Linked DNA regions of Tautonia rosea. Each later gene encodes a partner of the first gene's protein in a complex. Links are inferred from orthologs where the notes say so. Each region holds a gene or a part of one and is shown on either strand. Other genes may lie near its edges. The genes, in order: hisH and hisF.

Region 1 (6,567 bases):
TGGGACGCGAGTCGGAACAGCGGGACCATCGGCGAGGCATTGCCCTTGTTGGCTACCGGGCGACCGGAAAATCGACGGTCGGGCGGATCGTCGCGGATCGGCTCGGATGGGCCTTCGAAGATGCGGACGATGCCCTGGAAGGCCGGATCGGCCAATCCATCGCCAGCCTCTTTGCCGAGCACGGGGAGGGGACCTTTCGCGATCTGGAAGAAGCCACCCTGGCCGAGCTGACGACGCGATCGAGGCTTGTGCTGGCCTCGGGGGGAGGGGCGGTCTTGCGGGAAGCCAATCGAACTGCGCTGCAGCGCTTCGGATTCGTCGCCTGGCTCTCGGCGAGGCCGGAAACCCTGGTCGATCGCCTCAGACGCGATCCGGCCAACCGCCCCGCCTTGACCTCCGCCGGACTGCTCGACGAGGTGGCCACGATGCTTCGACAACGCGAGGACCTGTACCGATCGGTCGCCGACGAGAGGATCGAGGTGGACGAACGATCGGCCGAGCAGGTGGCCGAGGCCGTCCTGGCCGCATGGTCCCGGATCGCTCCGGACAACACTTCACTGATCGATTCGCAGGACCCCACACCGTGATTTGGATGTTCCACGCGATCATGCTGCCGCTGGTCTTCGTCATCGGGGCCCTGGTCGGAAGCTTCGCGAATGTCTGTATCTACCGATTGCCCTGGGAAAAGAGTGTCATCTGGCCCCCCTCGTGCTGCCCGGGATGCCTGGGTTGGATTCGAGCCAGCGACAACGTGCCGATCCTCAGTGCGTTGTGGTTGAAACGCACCTGCCGATCGTGCGGGATCCCCTATTCCGGTCGTTATCTGGCGGTCGAGATTCTGGTCGCAGTGCTGTTCACGGGGATCTATGTCATCGAGCTGATGGCCGAACCGCAATTCATGCGCGAACCGGAATTGATGGAACGTCTGGCTCGGGTGGCCTATCACGCGAGCCTGGCGACGTTCCTCGTGGTCGCCACCTTCATCGATTACGACTACGAGATCATTCCCGACTCGGTCACGGTGACGGGAATGGTCGTCGGCCTGAGTGTTGGGACGATGATCCCGGGAATCCGGCCGGTGCCCGCCGGGGCCGAGACGGCAATTGGCGGGCTCGGCGTGGGCCTCCTTGGCCTGATCGTGGGAGCTGGGGTGATTTACGCGGTTCGAGTGCTGGGCTGGGTGCTCTTTCGCAAGGAGGCAATGGGCCTGGGGGATGTGACCCTGGTAGCGATGATCGGCAGTTTTCTCGGCTGGCATGTCACGCCGTTGACCCTGTTCCTCGGAGCAATCCTCGGCCTCGTTCACGGCTTGATCCGCCTCGCCACGATTCTTCGAGAACGCCTGACGGGACAATCGCCCCGATCGTCCGCCATTCCGTTCGGGCCTTACCTGAGCCTGGCGGCCTTGATTCTGATGCTCGGGTGGCGATGGCTCTGGCCGGAATGGCTGGCCGAGCTGTTCGAGGTCTATTCCGAGGTGGCTCGCTTCCTGCTCGGGGCCTTGCTCGGTCGGATCGTCGGGGGCTGACCGAACGACCGAGGGCGATTGATCCGGTCTTCGGGAATTCTCGACAAGGGAACCGGATCTGCGGCGAAGATCCGAGAACGGGATGACCGATCAGTCTCCAGGACGATGTTTAACACAGGAGCCCTCGGCCATGTCCACGCCTTACAAACGTCGCAAGCCGTCATTGATCCGCAACTTCTGGCTCTATCGCTACGTCATTGCCATTGCGTTCGTGCTGGGAGTCTTGCTCTGGTTCGTAGTCATCAACAATGCCCGAGTCGAGGTCTCGTTTCCGTTTGGAATGGGTTCGCTGAGTAGTTCGACCGGGATCATTATTCTGCTGAGCGCGATGGCAGGGTCCATGCTGACGATGATGGCAATGGGTGTGCTATATGCCCTCCGACGCCTCAAGGCGGGGGTGGAGTCGGCCGAATTTGAGAAAGACAGCGTGACGTTCGATGACGAGCTTCCCCCATCGGATTACGCCTCGAAGGCTCCCGAGGGTTTCGATCAGTCACCCTGGTCGGATCGAAGCTAAGCACCGTGCAAGGCAATGCTGGTCTGAGGGGGGGGAACTTCACCACCTTGAGGCCTGATCCCAGGGTTCCGCACGCGTCATTCATCGATCGAATACGCCATCGGCAAGGGATGGGGGAGGATAGTCGGGGGGAGCCCACCTCGATACCCGCCCCTTTTGGACTATCGCCTCGGAACCACCGACCCCAGGGCGCCGGACTCATGATCGTCTTGATTCGATACCGGCGGTGGAATGTCGCCTGGCTGGCCGCCTTGATCGCGCACGCCTCGCTGGGCTGCGCTGGCGGCAGCGGTGGGAATTTCGCCTTGAATCCGAGGCGGGTGGCGATTCGAGAGCAACTGAGCCGGCTCGAATTCCAGAATCAGCAATTGAAAGATGAACTCAAGGTTGCCCAGCAGGAATCGAAACGCCTGAACAACGACCTGCAACTGGCCGAGATCGACAATCGCGATCTGGAACGGCGGCTCGACAGTTTCCGAACGCAGCTGGGCCTGAGGGGATCCTCGGACGAGACGATTGATGTGGCTCGTCCTTTCCCGGACACCAATCGAGCCGAGTCGGGCACGACCCGGCCCGCGGCTCAGCCGCCGACCCGTGCCCCGTTCACTCGCATTCCGAACCCGTCGGCCATCGACGTTTCGCCGCCTCCAGGCCCTTCGGCCGAGGAATTCTACGGCATTCGTCGATCTCCTTCCTACGATCAGCAGACCCGACCGCAGATTGAGCCGCCACCGGTGCAGTATTTTGATCTGAGCCCTTCGGTTTCGGTGGGCCGAACGAATCTGGATGTCCGGTCTCGGGAAACGCAATCAAGCTGGTCGCCGATCTCGGTGGGTGGTTCGGCTCGCGTGGCGCGGTATTGATCGGGAGGTGTCGTCCCTCGGTCTCACTCCCCACATGACTGACCTTGATCGGTGGAATCGACGACGGAGTCGGCCGAATCAAGACAAGTGAGGGGCTCTCCTGGTAGAGTATGGTTCGTTTGGGATGCCAGAACGAGGTCGGGACGATACGGGACCGTCGGTGGATGATCGCGATTATCGACTACGGAATGGGCAACTTGCGGAGCGTTCAGAAGGCGATCGAGGCCGTCGGGCATGAGGCCGTGGTGTCGAGCGATCCGGACTTCGTGAGCAAGGCCGACAAGGTAATCTTGCCAGGCGTGGGTGCGTTCGAAGACGCAATGGCCGAGTTGAATCGAACCGGCCTGGGAGCCGCGTTCCGTGATCGTGTGGCGGCCGGAGCCCCCGCGCTGGGGGTTTGCCTCGGGTTGCAGCTGCTCTTTGACGAGAGCTTTGAGGACGGCCACCACCAGGGGCTCGGGCTGGTCTCGGGCAAGGTCGTTCGGTTCGAACCGAAGCCGGGCCTGAAGGTCCCCCACATGGGTTGGAACATCTTGCGCGTGCGTCGTCCCGCACCCTTGTTGAAGGGATTGCCGGAGGAGCCGTCGGTCTATTTCGTGCATTCCTACTACGTCGAGCCCAACGATCCGGCGGTCGTGGCTGCCGAGGCGGACTACCCGACCCCATTCACGGCGATGATCTGGAAAGACAACCTGATGGCTTGCCAGTTTCACCCGGAGAAGAGCCAGACCCTTGGGCTGGCGATGTATCGGAACTTCGCCGAGCTGTGATCCCGGGGCAGCGGTTCGTCTCCCGATCCGGATGAAGTCGAGGCGACGGGGCCTTGGTCCTTGCGGAGAGGTCCGGGGCGGGATATAGATGCAAAAGATGAAGTCCGGCCCAGTACAGGCCGGCCGAAGGGATTGAGACGCCGATGCAAGTCATCCCGGCCATTGATTTGAGAGGGGGCCGCTGTGTCCGCCTCGTTCAGGGAGATTACGACCGGGAGACGGTCTTCGGGGAAGATCCGGCGGCCATGGCCGAGCACTGGGTGGCTGAAGGGGCATCCCGGCTGCACCTGGTCGACCTCGACGGCGCGAAACTGGGCCGACCGGCCAACGTGGAGAGCGTCCGGGCGATCCTTGATCGTGTCGGTGTCCCGTGTCAATTGGGTGGCGGTGTCCGCGACGAAGCGACCCTGAAGGCCTGGCTCGACGCCGGGCTGGAGCGAGTGATCGTTGGCACGCAAGCCCTGAAAGACCCGGTCTGGTTCGCATCGATGGCCGAACGGTACCCCGACCGCCTGATCCTCGGCCTCGACGCCAAGGGGGGGCGAGTGGCGACCGCCGGCTGGCTCGACGTCTCCTCGGTGGAGGCGACGAGCCTGGCCGAAGGCTTCGATGCGCTGCCCCTGGCCGCGATCATCTACACCGACATCGCTCGGGACGGCATGCTCGAAGGGCCGAACCTTGAGGCCACCGGAGCCCTTGCCGATCGCCTGAAGACGCCGGTGATTGCCTCCGGAGGCGTCAGCACCCTGGAGGACCTGGAACGCCTGGCGACCCTGCCCGTTGCGGGCGTGATCGTTGGGCGGGCTCTGTACGACGGTCGTTTCCGGCTTGCTGAAGCTCGGGAACGTGCCGGCGACCGCTCTTAACTCCCTAGTGGCAGGAACCTTGGGTTTCTCTTGAGTTCCCGCAATTCGGGCCGAAGGCGATCGCCGGATCCTTTGCTTTTCCACATCCGGCGGGTCGAATCTCCAAAGCGACCCACCCCAAAGGGGGGGATAGCCATGGCATCGGGCTCGTATCACATCGAAGACATTCGCAATATCGCCCTGGCAGGACACGGGGCGTCGGCCAAGACCAGCCTCGCCGACGCCCTGCTTTTTGCGGCTGGACTGGCCCCCCGGCGCGGGTCGGTCGACGAAGGGACGAGCTTGCTCGACGTCGACGATGAAGAAAAGCGCCGGCATTTCTCGATCGATAGCCACCTGATCCACCTGGATTGGGAAGGCAAGCAGATTCACCTGATCGACTCTCCCGGCTACCCCGATTTCATCGGAAGCGCATTGGGGGCACTCTCGGCGGTCGAAAACGTGTTGATCACGGTGTCGGCGCCAGTCGGGATTGAGGTCAACACGCGTCGGTTGTTTTTGGAGGCCGGTCGGCTCGGCCGAGGGCGGTTCATCGCACTGACGAAGATGGACGCCGACAATGTCGATTATGTCAAGGACCTGGAATCGATCCGGGAGACGTTCGGGCCGGAGTGCGTGCCGTTCAACGTGCCGATCGGCGTCGGAGCCGACTTCAAGGGAGTTGTCGATGTGTTGAACCCCCCGGCCGAGGTGCCGGACGGGTGCGTCATGTCGCCGGACGAGGCCGCCCGGATTGTCATCGAGCAGATTGTCGATGAAGACGAGGAGTTGACCAATCGGTATCTCGAAGGAGAGTCGATTGCCATCGACGAGCTGCGCAAAGCGGCCCACGACGGCATCCTCCGAGGACACATCGTGCCGGTTGTCTGCCTTTGCAGCAAGAATGACATCGGCATCAAGGAACTGCTGGAACTGCTGGCAACCTGCGGCCTGAGCCCGGCGGACATCCACCGCTTCGGCTTCCCGGCCCAGCCGGGCTCCATCGAGGCTGACGCCTCGACCCCGCACGAGGACGGGGAAGAGGAAGTGGAAATCGACCCGAAGGAAGACGGCGATCTGGTCGCGCAGGTCTTCAAGACGGCGATCGACCCATTCATGGGCAAGCTCAGCTTCATGCGAATCATCTCCGGCAAGCTGACGCCGGACACCCCGCTGGTGAACCTCCGGACCGGGAAGGCCAACAAGCCAGGCCACCTCTACGTGGTCCAAGGCAAGCAGCACGAGGAGGTGAGCGAGGCGATTGCCGGCGACATCGTCGCGGTGGCAAAGTTCGAAGATCTTCATATCTCCGACACCGTGACCAACGGCGGAAACCATAGCGCTCCGCACGTGGTGCTCAAGCCGATCAACTTCCCGACCCCAATGGTCCCCCGGGCGGTCGAACCGAAGGCCCGCGAGGACGAGGCGAAGATTGCCGCCAGCCTGGCGAAGATCGCTGAGGAAGACCCAACCTTCACCTATCGCCGAGACGAGCAAACGCATGAACTGATTATCAACGGAATGAGCGACCTGCACCTTGACGTGATCTTGCAACGGCTGAAGAACCGCTACAAGCTTGACGTCGAGACGCACATTCCGCACGTGCCCTACCTGGAGACGATCGGCGGTGCCGCAGACGCAGACTACCGGCACAAGAAGCAGACCGGAGGCCGAGGTCAGTTTGCCGAGGTTCACCTCCGCATTCGTCCGCTCGAACGCGGCGAAGGGTTCAAGTTCGTCGATGCCGTCAAGGGGGGAGTCATTCCCAACAACTTTATCCCGGCCGTTGAGAAAGGGTGTCGGGAGCAGATGGAGAAGGGGGTGATCTCCGGGAATCGCGTGGTGGATGTTGAGGTGGAAGTCCACTTCGGAAAATATCACGATGTGGATAGCTCGGAAGCCGCCTTCAAGATTGCCTCGGCCTCGGCCTTCCGCAAGGCGTTTGAACAGGCCAGACCCGCGCTGCTGGAGCCAGTCGTTTCGATGGAAGTGACTGTGCCCGGCGAGAAGTTTGGCGACGTCTCGGCCGACCTTTCGACCCGTC
Region 2 (6,461 bases), on another replicon or contig:
GCGGCAAGTCCGAATACGATTCGACCGGCGTGAAAGACCGGCATTGGGAACCGAATCATCGTCGGCCCCAGAGAATCGGTTGTGACTCGAAGGACCACAAACGTCACCAGGAACAGGACCAGAAGACACACAAGATCCGCATACCCGTAGGACCACGATCCCGCATTTTCCGTGATTAGTGTTGCAAGCGGTTGATAGAAGTTGAAGGCGATGACGCTTGCAAAAAGTACGTTGAAAAAAACAAGCGCGGCACCCCAGAGACCTTCGCTCATGACGGTGTAGGTCAATCCAAGTACCACGACCACGATGCCGAGGTGTACGACGATTTCCATCCTGTAAAGTCCCCTTCGGACCTCGCAGCGAGGCGGGAATTGGAGAAGGTGGTCTAACGCGCCGAATTATTTGACCACTCGCATGAGTTCTTCGATCGAAGTACGTCCCTGGATCACCTGCCGTAAACCATCTTCGGTCAGGTAGATCATCCCGTTCTTCCGAGCCTCGTCCTTGATGGCCTTGACCGAGGGATTCTCCCGAATCAGCTCACGCATGGGGTCGGTGATGAGTAGGAGTTCGAAAATACCGGTTCGACCCATGTATCCGGTGCCGCCACACATCGGGCATACTTGCTCGGGTTCCTTGGGAGGACGGTAGAAAACATCCACCTTGTCAGGTGGAAGATTTGCCTTCTTCAGGAACTCAGCTTTGGGTTTATAGGGTTCCTTGCACGTTTCGCAAAGCAGTCGGACGAGCCGCTGACCCAGAATGGCCGTGATCGAGTTGGCGATCATGAAGGGTTCGACCCCCAGGTCAAGCATTCGGAAGAGGGCCGTCACCGTGTCGTTGGCGTGGACAGTGGAGAAGACCATGTGGCCCGTCGTCGCCGCTTGACAGGCGATTGTTGCGGTTTCTTGATCTCGCACTTCGCCGATCATGATCACGTCAGGGTCCTGACGAAGAATCGATCGCAATTGTTGGGCAAACGTCTGCCCGGCCTTCGTGTTGATTTCGATCTGCGTTACGTTGTCGATGTGATACTCGACCGGGTCTTCAACCGTGATGATGTTCTTCTGAAAGCGGTCGATCTCTCGAAGACAGGCGTAAAGGGTCGTACTTTTCCCTGAGCCTGTTGGCCCACAGCAGAGGAACATCCCGTGGGGTTGGTTCACGATCTCACGGATCGAGGCCACCATTTTCGGCCGCATGCCGACCTCTTCGAGCCGTCCAACCGATGCGGCGTTATCCAGGATTCGCATCACGAGTTTCTCTCCGGCTTTGGAACCAGAGGTCGCGACACGAAAATCGATCTCTCGCCCCTCGAACTTCGCCGCGAAGGAGCCGTCCTGCGGCTTTCGCTTCTCGGAGATATCCATGGCGCAGAGGACCTTGAAGATGTTGATCACTGCATCACCGGTCGGGCGATCAAACGGCTCGGCGGCGTGCATGATGCCGTCGATCCGGTAGCGTACGGCCAACTGATCAGGACTCGGCTCCAGGTGAATGTCGGTCGCCCGTCGAAGAATGGCGTCGTAGACGAGTTCCTTGGCCCCGATGAATTGTGGCGAGCCTTCGGCCCTGGCCACACGATCCTCGTCAACCTTGCCGGTGGAAGACTTGCCCATGAAGCTGATCGGCGGACCACCGTGATAGTCGGTTCCTTGCTCAACGTTGAAGATCCGACGCTTCAGCAATCCATTGATCAGTTCACCAAAGTGATACGGCGTCAGCACCTTCTCGTCATCGGGAACTGTCTGATTCCTTGAGTAGGCATATGTCAGTGATGGTGCCAAATAGGCGATCAGGAGCAGAACCAGGCCGATCGGATAAAAGGGAATAATCCAGACAAGCAGAAATCCCAGGATCCCGCTGAAGAAGACCAGCGAGTTCCACATTTCGAACCGGATGTTCTGCAACTCGCGGGTGTCATCATCGACCCAGTCCACCGTCTTGACCCAGGCCAGGTAGATCAGGACAACGGGTACAAACTTGAAGAGGTTAAGGTACAGACCGGAACCTCGGAGCGAGTTGATGGCCGCGGACTGGGCCAGAAGCAACCCTGGCAATTCGGCTGCCTCAGCCCCGTTGACGAGACCGAAGAGCGCCAGGGCAATCATCGCCAGGACCAGGCGCGGGCGGATCATGAGTGAAACTCCGAAGCGGCGAAGGACATGGAATACTGAGAACAGAATCGAATCACGAGTGGTGACAAGGGGAACCTCGAACAACGAGGTCCCCCCCGAGACCGCGTCTCAAAGAATACCAGGCTGCGCGATGGTAATTCCCTTCAGCGCCATCTTCAACGCCTCGGGACTGGGAGCGACTTCGAAGGCGGTTGCTCGTTCCACCTTTTCGGCCTGAACAAGTTGCTTGAGACTTTCGGTAAAGTCTTGCATCCCATCCTCTTTGCCGATCCGGATCGCATCACCGAGTTTACCGTCTTCCTCATTAAGGATCAGCTTCCTCACGGTCGGACTGGTGCGCATGATCTCGCACGTTGGGATCCGGGTCTGCCCCGTCTTTTCCGCCCAGTCCTTGGCTGTCGGCAAGAGTTTCTGCGCAATGATGGCCTGAAGGTTAAAGGCCATTGACTGTCTGAGAGCCGGGTGCATATCTCTCGGGAACAGGTCGAGAATTCGGCCGACCGTTGAGGGTGCCGAAGAGGCGTGAATCGTACCAAACACAAGGTGGCCTGTTTCCGCCGCGTGCATGGCCGCGTTGAACGTCTCGCGGTCTCGCATCTCACCAACCAAGATAATATCCGGGTCCTGTCGCACGGCATGCTTCAATGCCGTATCCCAGTCGATGACGTCGATACCGACCTCTCGCTGGTGAACGATCGATTTTTTGTCGACGAACGTAAACTCGATCGGATCCTCGATCGTCACAATATTGCAGCGTTCGCGTGCGTTGACGTACTCCAGCATGGAAGCGATCGTCGTCGATTTCCCCGAACCGGTGACCCCCGCAAGAATCACGATCCCCTGGTCGTGGCTGGCAATGTCAGCCAAAACCGGGGGCAGGCCGAGTCCCTCGAAGTCGGGAACCTGATTATTGACCCGTCGGGCAACCAGGCTGAGCTTGCCTCGTTGTCGAAAGAGATTCACGCGGAACCGGGTCTCCAGTCCATCCGGGTCCGTCACAATATGGGCAAAGTCGACCCCGCCTTCTTCTTCGAGAATCGTCTTTTGCCGAGCCGTGAGCAACGGGAACATGAGCCGCTCCATGTCCGCCGTGCTGAGCGGTGGTAGTTGCATCTGTCGAAGCACACCGGTGAGTCGCATTGCAGGGGAGACCCCGACCTTCAAGTGGAGGTCGGAACCCTTATGCTTCATCACCATCCGGAACAGCTTGTTGGCTTCCGGCTCGCTGGGATTGACGGGCTCGATCGTCTGGGCATCGATACCGGTGGCCATGGTGGTACTCCTGGAACGTTGGACCGGGCGACTCGATCAGGGAATCACAGAAATCGATCGGGCGAACGGGTTCACGAGACTAAGAGAGAGGATCAACGGGCCAGAACCTGGCCAAGGCCACTGCGATGAGCGTTCAGCCGTCACACCTCAACCCGATCTCGGACGGAAACGTGATGGCTTGCAAGATACGCTTTGGTCTCGGCGATCGTAAACTCTCGATAATGGAAAATGCTGGCGGCAAGGGCGGCATCGGCTCCGCCTTCAACCAGGGCGGCTCGTAGATGCTCTGGATGCCCGGCCCCGCCCGAGGCAACAACCGGAATCGTCACCGCATCACTTACTGCGCGAGTCATGGGGAGATCATACCCGTTCTTTGTGCCGTCGGCATCCATGCTGGTAAGTACGATCTCTCCAGCCCCAAGCCGCTCGACCTCCCGAGCCCAGGAAACCGCTTCAAGCCCGGTCGGAATGCGACCACCATTGATGTGCACCTCCCAGACCTCCTGATCGTCCCGCTGCACACGCTTGGGGTCGATATTGACGACAATACACTGGCTCCCAAAGCGCCGAGCGGCACGACGAACAAACTCGGGATCACGAACTGCGGTCGAGTTGATCGAGACCTTGTCCGCACCAGCATTAAGCAACGCTCGGATATCCTCAAGCGTCCGAATACCGCCACCGACGGTCAGCGGCATGAAGCAGACTTCCGCCGTGCGACGGACCACGTCGAGAATGATTCCTCGACCTTCGTGACTCGCAGTGATATCAAGGAACACAAGTTCGTCTGCCCCCTCGGCATCGTAGCGAGCAGCGACCTCAACTGGATCTCCGGCATCCCGAAGATTCAAGAAATTCGTGCCCTTGACAACACGGCCCGCGTTGACGTCGAGACAGGGAATAATCCGCTTGGCGAGCATAGGGGGACGATCCGAGAAGGCGATCACGCAGGATGGGGCCTAAGGTCAGGTGAGTAGAACACGCAGAATCGGCCCTGAATGGACAAATTGTACCCCTCAAACCCGGCTCATCCTAGAGGATCGATCGAGAGACTCTCTCTGATGGGGGTCAGGGCGATTCGTGCATTGGCGACTCGATCATCGCCCTCTGGAATTTAGAGACAGGGTGTCAATGGACCGCGGGCACTCGGGAAGACCATCAAGAAATGCTCGGCCGTAGGGTTTCGTCAGTACGCGAGGATCGAGAATGACCACAATTCCTTGATCGCTTCGAGAGCGGATCAATCGTCCGAACCCTTGTTTCAGCTTCAAGACCGCCTCCGGAACCTGATGCTCCAGAAACGGATTGCCACCTCTCGCTCGGATTGCTTCTAGCCTCGCTTCCAGCAACGGCCGTTCGGGGACGCTGAACGGAAGCTTGGTAATGATCACATTCGCAAGGGCTTCCCCAGGAACGTCCACCCCTTGCCAGAAACTGTCGGTGCCGAACAAGACGCTCCCGAGATTGGCACGGAACGACTCGATCATTTTCGATCGGGGTAAACCATCACTTTGGGAATACAGCGGGATATTCCGTTCGATGAACCAGGGAAGCAGAGCTTGTGCGGCCGTTTGCATGAAGCGGTACGAGGTAAAAAGGACGAACGCCCGGCCTCCCGTCAGTTCGAGATAGGTAGGAATTGCTCGAAGACAGGCCTGTTCGAACCCGCTCGGATCATCGGATGGGTCGGGAATGTTCCGAACCAGATGAAGGCGCGCCTGCTCCCGGTACTCGAAGGGACTGCCAAGCTGAAGTGATTGACCACGACTCAGTCCCAGACGGGTTCGGATGAATCGGAAGTCGGGTGGTGATCCAGAGCAGAGCGTCGCCGAGGCAAGAATGCAGGTTGGCACCTCCTGAAAGAGGAGCCGGTTCAGCACAGGGCCCACCTCAATCGGGGCCGCCGAAAGTGTAACCCGGCGCCTCTGGGGGGGGCCTTCAAGGTCGACCCAGTACACCCCGTCCGGCTCCGATTGGTCCAGCCACCGCTCAATGCTAATGGCTGTCAAATCGCAACGGTCACCAACGGCGGTCAGTTCCAACCGCTGGCCCTCGTCTTCGATCTCCTTGGAACCCTCGATAATCACACTTGCCAGTCGTTTGAGTGATTCGGGAAGTTCCGACCGAAGCCCAATCGGGCGACGCAGCCGACCGTTTGGCTGGCCTTCGGACTCTCTCCATCGCATGATCGCGGCAAAGAAGGCCGAGGAGGCAATCCGCGCTGGTCGGGTGGCATCAATTGCCTCATCAAGGTCGGAGTGAGCCAGCAACCCTTTGCGCGTTCGTTCGTTGTAAAGCCTCCCGAGCAGATACTCAACCTGACCGGACGTAATCCGAAGCCCGAGATGATCTCCCGCGATCGCTTCGAGCGTATGGGCTTCATCGAAAACGACCACGTCGTAATCCGGAAGCAGTCCGAACCCTTCAGCTCGGAGGGCCAAATCACTGAAAAACAGGGCGTGATTGACGACGAGAATGTTGGCCGTCCGCATCCGGCGTCGGGCCTTGAAATAGAAGCAGTCCTGGAATCGAGGGCAGCGCTTGCCGAGGCAGTTGCCGTTCTCACTGGCCACCGCGTCCCAGACAGCTGGGAGCGGCCGGAAATCGAGATCCGAACGGCTTCCGTCCTCGGTCTCCCTCACCCAGGACTTCAAGCTGCTGTACTGGTCGAACTCGTCTGGATGCTGAAAGGTTGCCAAGGCTCGAGCGCCGACCGACTCCAGTCGGCGTAGGCTGACGTAGTTCGAACGTCCTTTGACCAGGGTCGCCGTAAACTCGCTCGGCATAACCGCTCGGAGAAAGGGCAAGTCCTTTTGAAGCAGTTGCTCCTGGAGGCTAATCGTGTGGGTCGAGACAACGACCTTCTTCCCTCCCTCGGCTGCCGCCATGATACTCGGCACAAGGTATGCGAAGCTCTTGCCGACCCCAGTGCCGGCCTCCACGAGAAGATGGCCTCCCTCACTGATCGCCCTGGCCACAGCCTCGGCCATCGCAAGCTGCTCCGGGCGAACCTCGTACCCCGGCATCCGCCGGCTCACAGCTCCGCCGGGG

Evidence for each region.
Region 2: the proteins of hisH (region 1) and hisF are in contact, whole or in part, in a crystal structure (PDB 6RU0), measured with the Thermotoga maritima proteins. The link is inferred for Tautonia rosea from one-to-one orthologs. Residues at the interface, in WP_004080484.1 of Thermotoga maritima: Asn15, Arg18, Arg22, Arg117, Leu118, Pro119, His120, Met121, Gly122, Trp123, Asn124, Asn134, Gly135, Tyr136, Tyr138, Val140, Tyr158, Glu180, Lys181, Ser182, Ser183, Lys184, Ile185; in WP_004080486.1 of Thermotoga maritima: Met1, Leu2, Ala3, Arg5, Ser40, Glu41, Asp45, Glu46, Ala70, Glu71, Ile73, Asp74, Ile75, Pro76, Phe77, Asp98, Lys99, Ser122, Gln123, Glu161, Thr195, Leu196, Asn247, Arg249, Glu251.

What each region holds. Positions count from the first base shown.
Region 1 is NZ_JABBYO010000012.1:176,163-182,729, reverse strand. The notes cover bases 1,909-4,875. They hold hisH (imidazole glycerol phosphate synthase subunit HisH), read left to right. Parts: upstream 1,909-3,072; coding sequence 3,073-3,678; downstream 3,679-4,875. Other genes in these bases: fusA (elongation factor G), read left to right, coding at 4,680-4,875; hisA (1-(5-phosphoribosyl)-5-[(5-phosphoribosylamino)methylideneamino]imidazole-4-carboxamide isomerase), read left to right, coding at 3,822-4,544; HG800_RS20205 (hypothetical protein), read left to right, coding at 2,246-2,908; HG800_RS20210 (DUF1049 domain-containing protein), read left to right, coding at 1,909-2,045. Also shown: HG800_RS20220 (shikimate kinase), read left to right, coding at 1-587; HG800_RS20215 (prepilin peptidase), read left to right, coding at 593-1,528; more of HG800_RS20210, read left to right, coding at 1,659-1,908; more of fusA, read left to right, coding at 4,876-6,567. UniProt on the Escherichia coli protein: IGPS catalyzes the conversion of PRFAR and glutamine to IGP, AICAR and glutamate. The HisH subunit catalyzes the hydrolysis of glutamine to glutamate and ammonia as part of the synthesis of IGP and AICAR.
Region 2 is NZ_JABBYO010000028.1:11,417-17,877, forward strand. The notes cover bases 2,441-5,301. They hold hisF (imidazole glycerol phosphate synthase subunit HisF), read right to left. Parts: upstream 4,331-5,301; coding sequence 3,551-4,330; downstream 2,441-3,550. Other genes in these bases: HG800_RS26085 (type IV pilus twitching motility protein PilT), read right to left, coding at 2,441-3,410; HG800_RS26095 (ATP-dependent DNA helicase), read right to left, coding at 4,508-5,301. Outside these bases: HG800_RS26075 (hypothetical protein), read right to left, coding at 1-332; HG800_RS26080 (GspE/PulE family protein), read right to left, coding at 399-2,138; more of HG800_RS26085, read right to left, coding at 2,247-2,440; more of HG800_RS26095, read right to left, coding at 5,302-6,461.